DNA from 3 places in the Phascolarctobacterium sp. Marseille-Q4147 genome. Region 2 is predicted to be linked to each of the others. Evidence: riboswitches for the same ligand, from Rfam matches in the RefSeq annotation. Region 2 holds a riboswitch; each other region holds the start of a gene.
What was found. Region 2 has a riboswitch for S-adenosylmethionine ahead of metK (methionine adenosyltransferase). Riboswitches for the same ligand answer to the same signal wherever they lie in the genome.

Region 1: another riboswitch for S-adenosylmethionine. It lies ahead of KAH19_RS00485 (MetQ/NlpA family ABC transporter substrate-binding protein); the one in region 2 lies ahead of metK (methionine adenosyltransferase).
Region 3: another riboswitch for S-adenosylmethionine. It lies ahead of KAH19_RS05170 (methionine ABC transporter ATP-binding protein); the one in region 2 lies ahead of metK (methionine adenosyltransferase).

Annotation. Positions count from the first base shown of each region.
Region 1 covers NZ_CP072874.1:123,474-126,749, forward strand. Annotated here, with positions in the region: gene KAH19_RS00480 (class I SAM-dependent rRNA methyltransferase) at 1-347, opposite strand, end outside; gene KAH19_RS00485 (MetQ/NlpA family ABC transporter substrate-binding protein) at 472-1,293, opposite strand; SAM riboswitch class I at 1,380-1,480, opposite strand; gene KAH19_RS00490 (Fe-S-containing hydro-lyase) at 1,588-2,154, opposite strand; gene KAH19_RS00495 (fumarate hydratase) at 2,170-3,015, opposite strand; gene KAH19_RS00500 (NADP-dependent malic enzyme) at 3,075-3,276, opposite strand, start outside.
Region 2 covers NZ_CP072874.1:1,656,855-1,660,130, reverse strand. Annotated here, with positions in the region: gene metK (methionine adenosyltransferase) at 89-1,267, opposite strand; SAM riboswitch class I at 1,370-1,478, opposite strand; gene coaBC (bifunctional phosphopantothenoylcysteine decarboxylase/phosphopantothenate--cysteine ligase CoaBC) at 2,124-3,276, opposite strand, start outside.
Region 3 covers NZ_CP072874.1:1,105,807-1,109,082, forward strand. Annotated here, with positions in the region: gene KAH19_RS05165 (methionine ABC transporter permease) at 1-271, opposite strand, end outside; gene KAH19_RS05170 (methionine ABC transporter ATP-binding protein) at 261-1,298, opposite strand; SAM riboswitch class I at 1,490-1,589, opposite strand; gene KAH19_RS05175 (YerC/YecD family TrpR-related protein) at 1,899-2,204, shown strand; gene hisZ (ATP phosphoribosyltransferase regulatory subunit) at 2,197-3,276, shown strand, end outside.

The sequences.
Region 1 (3,276 bases), 850 kb from region 2:
CCGGGAAACATATCCGCTTCGCCGAAAATCAGGCGGCAGCAGTTAAAATCACGCTCGCCCATAACCGTCAGGCGGTAATCCAGCGCATAGCGCAGACGGCGCTCCCAAAAGGCTTCGTCAAACTTATCATTAGTATTGGTGGAAATAATGCGCACACGGATTTTGGAATGGTCATTCACAAAGCCGGTGCCCAAATATTTGCCCTTGGACGTTACAACATCCACCAAGTCACCGTTGGCATACTCGCCTTCAATTTTAGTTACCTCTTCACCAAACACCCAGGGATGACCGCCGCGTGCAGCGCGCTCTCCCTTCGGGGTTACGAAAAATTTTGCATATTTACGCATATTCTACCTCACGATTTTAAGATTAGTATTTCTTTAAGTATAGCATATTTTGCAGGCGGATGCACAGAAAAAGACTGCCACCGAAATGCGTCGGCATTTCAGCGGCAGCCCTTCAATTCACAAATTAGAACGCTGCAACAACAGCGCCTTTGTATTTATCCTCGATGAACTTCTTAACCTCGGGAGAACGCAGAGCATTCATCAGCTTCTGGATTTCCGGACGGTTTTCGTCACCCTTGCGGACAGCTACGATGTTAGCATACGGAGATTCCTTCGGCTCGGTGAACAGAGAATCCTTCACCGGGTTCAGCTTAGCTTCCATAGCGAAGTTAGAGTTGATAACAGACAAATCGGTATCATCCATGGAACGCGGCAGCAGAGCAGCTTCGATTTCCACAATCTTCAGCTTCTTGTCGTTGCCAACGATATCGCCTACGGTAGCCTTAACGCCAACGCCATCCTTCAGCTTCAGCAGCTTAGCGCTTTGCAGCAGAGCCAGCGCACGGCCGCCGTTGGACGGGTCGTTCGGAATAGCAATTTTAGCGCCTTCGGGGATATCATTCAGAGATTTGATTGTCTTGGAATAAATGCCCATCGGCTCGATATGTACCTTGCCTGCAGATACAAGATTCATCTTGCGCTCGGAAACAAAGGTATCCAGATAAGGCTCATGCTGGAAGAAGTTGGCATCCAGCTCCTTATCGTTCAAAGCCAGGTTCGGTTTAACATAATCGCTGAATTCGATAATTTGCAGGTCTACGCCCTCTTTAGCCAAGGTGCCTTTGATCTGGTTGAGGATTTCAGCATGCGGTACAGCGGTAGCGCCAACCTTCAAGGTAACCTTTTTGTCAGCACCGTTGTCTGCCTTTTTGTCTCCGCCGCCGCAGCCTGCAGCAACAACTGCAAGGCTCACTAATGCCAGTAATGCAACTAATAATTTTTTCATCTTTTTTACATCCTTTCTTTATCCAACACGTCTTGCAAAACATCCGCCTAAGAAAAAAACTCCTTCTGAGGAAGGAGCCGGTCTTCCTCTCATCTTTCAAGATTACACTTGCAGGATGTAGCACCATAACCTTCGTCTGGTTGCCGGGCATCATCGGGCCTGTTCCCTCCGCCACTCTTGATAAGAGCGTGTTATTAAGATGTGAGTAATAATATATTATCCTAGTGTCTTTGTCAACATTAATCGCAAAAAAAATTAAGGGCAGAAAATCCTGCCCTTAATCTGTTAACAATGTTACTCTTTTTTATACTTGGCAATACCAACTTTATAGAAGTCATTACCCTCGCTGTCGATGCAGACGATAGCCGGGAAATCCTTAACCTCGTATCTGCGGATAGCCTCCGGTCCCAGGTCTTCGTAAGCAATCATGGTTTCGCTCTTGATTGATTGGGTGATAACAGCAGCAGCACCGCCTACAGCAACGAAATAAACAGCGCCATGCTTAGCGCAGGCATCAATAACCTCCTGGCTGCGCAGACCTTTGCCGATCATGCCGCGCATGCCCTGCTCGATCATGGTCGGGGTATATTTATCCATACGGCCGCTGGTGGTGGGGCCGGCACTGCCGACAACCTCGCCCGGTTTGGCAGGAGTAGGGCCAACGTAATAAATAACATTATTGGTCAGATCCAAAGGCAGCTTTTCGCCACGCTCCAGCGCTTCATACAAACGCTTGTGAGCAGCGTCGCGTGCAGTGTAGATATAACCGCTGATGCGTACAACGTCGCCTGCATGCAGGTCTTTGACAGTTTCTTCGGTCAGCGGAGCATTGATATATTTGATTACAGCTTCTTCACTCATCTTCAGGCGCCTCCTTTAAATTTCTGCTTCAGCCTTGCGTGCCTGGTGGCAGTTCAGGTTTACAGCGCAGGGCATACCGCCGATATGGGTATGGGTAAATTCAACATTTACAGCCAGAGCGGTAGTGCTGCCGCCTAAGCCGGAAGGACCTACACCGGTTTTGTTTACCAGCTCCAGCAGCTCGTCCTCCAGTGCCGCATAGCGCTCATCCTTATTGTGCTCGCCTACGGTACGGGTCAGCGCATATTTAGCCAGAATAGCGGCACGCTCCATATTGCCGCCGATGCCTACGCCGACGGTAATCGGCGGGCAGGGGTTCGGGCCTGCAGCACGCACGGTATCAACAACAAATTTTTTGATGCCTTCAACGCCGTCTGCCGGCTTCAGCATTTTCAAAGCGCCCATGTTCTCGCTGCCGCAGCCTTTAGGGCAAACGATAATTTTAACCTTTTCACCGGGAACAATCTTGGTGTGGATGATTGCCGGAGTATTATCACCGGAATTTTTACGATCAAATACCGGGTCGCCTACAGAGGATTTACGCAGATAGCCTTCAGTGTAGCCCTTTGCTACGCCTGCATGAATGGCAGTGTACAAATCGCCGTCAACGAAATGCACTTCCTGACCGATTTCCAGGAATACTACAGTCAGACCGGTATCCTGACACAGAGGAACAGCTTTTTTCTTAGCCAGCTCGAAGTTCTCAATCAAGGTAGCAAGGATTTCCCTGCCCAAAGGAGATTCTTCTTCAACAGCGGCATTTCTGATCTTGTCCATCATCTCCTGCGGGAGATAGTAGCAGGAATCCATGCACAGCTTGGCAATAACATCAGTGACTTCACTAACCTTTATTTCTCTCATGTTTTCATCCTCCTAAGCTCACATTGTCATTGTGAGAATAATATTTTTGATACTGCGGCTTAACGGCCGATGCGTTTAGCAGTATTGGCTCTTACAACCTCAGGATCTACAATTTTGCGTGCCAGGCCCTTTTCGATAGCAACCTTAGCTACAGCGGCAGCAACCGCCGGAGCAACACGCGGGTCAAAAGCGTCAGGTACTACATAGTCCTCACGCAGGTCTTTTTCGTCAATCAGGTCGGCAATAGCATAAACAGCAGCA
Region 2 (3,276 bases):
TCAAGAGAAGTTAGCAAGTGCAAAGCCGCCGGCAGGCATAGAAAAAGCACGCTGCGGACAGCGTGCTTTCGACAGTTTTAAATTAAGCTTACAGGCCTGCCTGCTCGCGCAGTGCAGCAGCCTTTTCAGTATGCTCCCACGGCAGATCTACATCGGTACGGCCGAAATGACCATAAGCAGCAGTTTGCTTGTAGATAGGACGCAGCAAATCCAGCTCACGGATAATACCGGTCGGGCTCAGGGAGAAGTTTTTGCGAACCAGCTCAGCAATCTTGTCTTCGCTGATTTTGCCGGTGCCGAAGGTTTCAACCAGAACGGAAACCGGATGTGCTACGCCGATAGCGTATGCCAATTGGATTTCGCATTTATCTGCCAAACCTGCGGCAACGATATTTTTAGCAACGTGACGTGCAGCATAAGCAGCACTGCGGTCAACCTTAGAGGGGTCCTTGCCGCTGAAAGCACCGCCGCCATGACGAGCCATACCGCCATAGGTGTCAACGATGATTTTACGGCCGGTCAGACCAGCGTCACCTTGAGGACCGCCGATAACGAAACGGCCAGTCGGGTTGATGTAGTATTTGGTTTCCGCATCCAGCATTTCTGCGGGAACAATCGGTGCAATAACCTTTTCGATAATATCTTTGCGAATCTGCTCGTTGGAAACTTCCGGTGCATGTTGGGAAGAAATAACGATAGTATCTACACGAACAGGTTTGCCGTCATCATATTCAACGGTAACCTGAGTTTTGCCGTCCGGACGCAGGTAAGGCAGCACGCCTTCCTTACGAACCTTGGTCAGCTGCAGAGCCAGCTTGTTAGCCAGATATGCAGGCATCGGCATATAGCTTTCGGTTTCGTTGGTTGCATAACCGAACATCATACCTTGGTCGCCGGCACCGGTTTCTTCCTCAGCAGCCTGACCTTCCTTAGCCTCCAGTGCTTTATCAACGCCCATAGCGATATCAGGGGACTGCTCGTCGATAGAAATCAGCACGCCGCAGGTGTTGCCGTCAAAGCCAAATTTAGCACGGTTGTAGCCGATGTTGTTGATGGTTTCGCGGGCAATGTGTGCGATATCAACATAGCATTGGGTAGAAATTTCACCGAAAATGTGAACCTGACCGGTAGTAACGATAGTTTCGCAAGCAACACGGCCTTTAGGATCTTGAGCCAGGATGGCATCAAGCACAGCATCGGAAATTTGGTCTGCTATTTTATCGGGATGACCTTCGGTAACGGATTCGGAAGTAAATAATTTTCTCATTGGTAGCTCCTTTCATAAATAAAAAACGTTGTTGAGAGTGTTTAGATGGTATAAGAAAAGGCGTTCTCGTAATGAGAACGCCTTAAATTATTACTCTTAGCATTCTCATCTTACAGATAAACTGCAGGACTTAGCACCGTTTTACAGCTGTCACACTGCAATGGTTGCTGCGACTTCACAGGGCCATTCCCTCCATCGCTCTTGATGAGTTGTGTTAAATTGTTTACAGATGCCATTATATAACAAAATCAAGATAATGACAAGTACTTTTTTTACGAAAAATATGTGAAAATACTTTGTTGCAACTGCTTATGCTAAATAGAATTCAATTCTATTATATATAGAGTCATAATGCATACGTAGCCTTGCAAGCCTATCTTCCAAGAGCGCGGAGAAGGCTACAGATGCTATATGATTGCGACGACGGCGTACTACTGCTGCATCGAGAAACAGTCATAACGCAGATGCGACCTTGCAATCCCTACTCCAAAGAGCGCGGAGAAGGCTACAGATGCTATATGATTGCGACGACGGCGTACTACTGCTGCATCGAGAAACAGTCATAACGCAGATGCGACCTTGCAATCCCTACTCCAAAGAGCGCGGAGAAGGCTGCAGATGCTAGTATGATTGCGACGACGACGTACTTCTAGTACGTCGAGGAGCAGTCATGACGCAGATGCGACCTTGCAATCCCTACTCCAAAGAGCGCGGAGAAAGCTGCAGATGCTATATGATTGCGACGACGGCGTACTTCTAGTACGTCGAGGAGCAGTCATGACGCAGATGTAGCCTTATACGCGCTCTCTACGTAGAAGAGCGGTCATGACGCAGATGTTGCCTTACACGCGCTCTTCTAAGCGCGCTCGCGACGTATACGCAACGCCTCGTCCAAAATACGGTTCGCCACATCAACCTTCGGCATCTGCTCCAGCTCGCATACATCGCCGTTAGCATAAAGGAACTTAACGATATTGGTATCGGAGTTGAAACCGGCACCGGCAGCCGTAACATCGTTGGCTACAATCATATCAAGATTCTTTTTAACTACCTTTTCGCGAGCATTAGCCAACAGGTTTTGCGTTTCTGCAGCAAAGCCAACCAAAACCTGATGTGTTTTCTTAGCACCCAAAGTTTTGAGGATATCCGGATTTTTATCCATAACCACAGTCAGAGCATCATCTGTTTTCTTCTTAATCTTTTGGTCTGCCACATCACGCGGACGGTAATCGGCAACTGCCGCTGCCTTGATAACGATATCAACCGCATCATAAGCTGCCAGGCAAGCCTCCAGCATTTCATTGGTCGATTCAACCTGCACAGCCTTCACATTAGGCGGTACAGCAAGTGCAGAAGGACCGCTGATAAGCAGTACCTCAGCACCGCGCTCGGCAGCCATCTGAGCTACGGCATAGCCCATCTTGCCGCTGGAACGGTTGCCGACAAAGCGGACGGGGTCAATCGGTTCACGTGTACCTGCTGCGGTAACAAGTACCTTAAGGCCACGCAAATCGCCCTCACGGCCGGCAAAAAAGCTGCTCATGAACTCCACAATCTGCTGCGGTTCAGGCAGACGGCCTGGGCCGCTGGTGCCGCAGGCAAGATGACCGGAAGCAGGCGGCATTACAGTAATACCGCGGCTTTGCAGCTTAGCGATATTTTCCTGGGTTGCAGCATTAAGATACATACCGGTATTCATTGCTGGGCAGACAACTATCGGTGCCTGAGCTGCCAAAAGCGTAGTGCTCAGCAGATCATCCGCAATGCCATAGGTCATTTTAGCCAGAATATTAGCGGTAGCAGGCGCAACTAAGAAAGCGTCTGCCCAATTTGCCAAAGCAATATGCTCAACATTAAATTCCTGGTTGCTGTTCCACATGCTGGTAGCAACAGCATTACCGCTGATTTCCTTGAAGGTTAACGGAGTAACAAACTGCTGTGCATGCTCGGTCATGACCACACGCACCTCGCAGCCCTGCTTACGCAAACGGCTTACAAGATCTACAGCC
Region 3 (3,276 bases), 550 kb from region 2:
CGGTAGTACCGATGGAAGAGCCGACAATCATACGTGTCAGCGGAATAATTGCTACCATTAATATAATGAAAGGAGTGGAACGCGTTGCGTTGACAATCGCGCCCAGAATAGTGTTAAGCGGTTGGTTCGGCAGAATGTGGTCCTTGCGGGTTACGGTAAGAATTACGCCCAGCGGAATGCCGATTAAAGTGGAAAGTGCGGTAGAAGCGAAAACCATGTAGCAGGTTTCCCAAAAGGATTTTATTAAAAGGTCAATCATATCAGGACTCATAGCCAATTACCTCCGTTTTCAGATGCTGCTGATGCAGATATTCCAATGCATTTTTAATGCGCTCGCGGTTACCGGAAATCTCAATCAGCAGAGTGCCGAAGAGGACATCCTTCAGCTGGTCGGTATTACCGGAAATAATGCTTACGTCAACATCAAAATGTTTTACCATGCCGGAAATAATAGGCTCGCTGGCACTGTCACCGATGAAGGAGATACGTACCAGCAGCTTGCTGCCTTCGGTATAGGTATCGCTTAATTTCATCTGTTTAACGATATCAGGCAGCTCGGCGTTGATAACGCTCTTGGTAAATTCTTTGGTAGTGGGGTGCTGCGGATTGGTGAAAACGTCAATCATCGGGCCTTCCTCAATGATGTCGCCGCTTTCGATAACAGCAACGCGGTCACAGATGGTTTTTACAACCTCCATCTGGTGTGTAATCAGCACGATGGTCAGATTCATCTTTTTGTTGATGTCCTGCAGCAGATGCAGAATAGATTTGGTGGTCTGCGGGTCGAGAGCACTGGTTGCTTCGTCGCACAGCAGTACCTTAGGATTGCTTGCCAGGGCGCGGGCAATGCCTACACGCTGTTTCTGACCGCCGGATAACTGGCTGGGATAGTAGTTGGCACGGCTTTCCAGCTGTACCAGCTCCAGCAGAGGACGTACGCGCTTGTCGATTTCGCTCTTGCTCAGACCTTGGATTTCCAGCGGAAAAGCGATGTTATCATAAACAGTACGGCTTGCCAGCAGGTTGAAGTGCTGGAAGATCATGCCGATGCTCTGACGTGCTTTACGCAGCTGTGCTTCGCTCATGGCGGTCAGCTCCTGGCCGTCAACGAATACCTGGCCTGCGGTCGGTTTTTCCAACATATTGATGCAGCGCACCAATGTGGATTTGCCGGCACCGGAAAGACCGATGATACCGAAAATTTCGCCGGCCTTGATGCTCAGGCTTGTTTTGTACAGAGCATGGATGTCGCCGGCCTTGCTGTAGTAGGTTTTTTCTACATTAACTAGTTCTATCATTCTTGTGTTCCTTTCTAATGTGACTGCAAGTTTCAGCAGTCCTTATTTGAGTGTGAGAGATTATTTTCCAATAGAAGTCAGCGGATGTTGCTTGAGAGTCGCATTCTCCGGTGTACGTCTGCTGTCGGAATCGACGGCCGGCGTAAAAAAAATCCTTCACCGGCACGGCGAAGGATACGTTGCATCTGTAATCTTCATCTGCCGGAATTATCCGTTGGAATTGGCACCGTTCACTGATGTGTGGTTGCCGTAGCTTCATCGGGCCAGTCCCTCAGCTACTCTTGATGAAATCTCTGTTAAGTTTGAATGAAATAATCATACATCTATTTTAGGATATTGTCAACAGTTTTGCGTAAAATTTACTGAAAAACTGTAAAGCTGTAAAGCTGCGTCCAATGGATTTCAGGAATTGCTCAAATTATATCAAAATGCTAGGTAATTGTAAAGCGAAATGCGAAATTTTTTACAAAACCTGCGGAAAAAAGATTTTTTGTAAATTTTTCCTTGACTTTCGCAAGATAAAGTATTAAAGTATTTTTACGAGTTAGTGAGTTAAAGTACTATCGTTATATGCACGTAACGCACAGGAGGAAACTAAAAATGGCAGCAAATATTCATGATCATTTAACAGACCAATTATTCAAAGCGATTCTCAGCTTAAAGGATGAGGAGCAATGCTATAAATTTTTTGAGGATATCTGTACTATCAGCGAGCTGAAGGCCATGGCACAGCGCCTGGAGGTGGCGCGCATGCTGGATGAGGGCTGTATTTACGAAACTATCGTAGAGAAAACCGGTGCCAGCACCGCAACCATTTCACGTGTTAAGCGTTGTCTTGTTTACGGCGCGGATGGTTATAATTCTGTTATGCAAGTTATAAAAGAGGGGAAGAAAGAAGATGACTAATAAGGTATATCAGGTTCCCTACGGAACCAAGGATATTCTGCCGGGAGAGATGAAGACACGCCGTGGAATCGAAAATGCGATTATCAATGTTTTTGACAAATGGGGCTATGATGAGGTAAAAACACCCGATTTTGAATATGTTGATACCTTCGGCGCTGCCGGTACCAAAGGGGATTTCCGGTTTTTTGACCGCAGCAATAATCTGCTGGCACTGCGCAATGATATGACGGCGCCGATTGCCCGCCTGACAGCGACGCGCCTGCAGGGCGGCGAAAAGATTAAACGTCTTTGCTATCTGGCAAACCTTTACCGCTATGAAGAAATTCAGGCAGGACGCCAATGCGAATTTGAGCAGGCCGGTGTAGAAATGCTGGGTGCCAGCGGCGCTGCTGCCGATGCCGAGGTTATCGTGCTGGCAGCCGAAGCATTGCAGGCTGCAGGCTTGCAGAAGTTCGCTATCAGCCTGGGCCACGTTGATTTTATCAACGGCCTGGCGGAGGAAGCAGGCTTTGATGCTGCTCAGCTGCAGCAGCTGAAGGATTGCCTGCGCCGTCATGATGCTGTGGGTATGCAGCAGATGGCAGATGCGATGGAAAATATCCGTCCGGAAATCAAGCAGCTTTTTGCCGATTTCCTCTTCCTGCAGGGTGGCATAGAGCTTTTAGACAAAGTTGCTGCAATAGTAACTAACGCTAAGTGCCAAGGCGCTCTGAATGATTTGCGCAAAATCTATAAGCTGGTGGAAGCATATGGCGCTGCAGACTATTTGAGCTTTGATCTTGGCTTGTACCGTTCACTTGATTATTACACCGGTATGCTTTTTGAAGTGTATCTGCCGGAAATGGGTTATCCGGTGGCAGGCGGTGGCCGCTACGACAAGATGATGCAGCGCTTCGGCCTGGAGTGCCCGGCAACAGGTTTTGCTGTTGGCGTAGACCGCGTGCTGCTGGCTTTGGAGCGCAACGGCGTTGTTACCAACAACCGCACCTGGGACGTGCTGGTAGCCTGGAGCGAAGGCAAGCTGCCGGAGGCGATTGCCAAAGCGACAGCATTGCGCCGCGAAGGCCGCAGC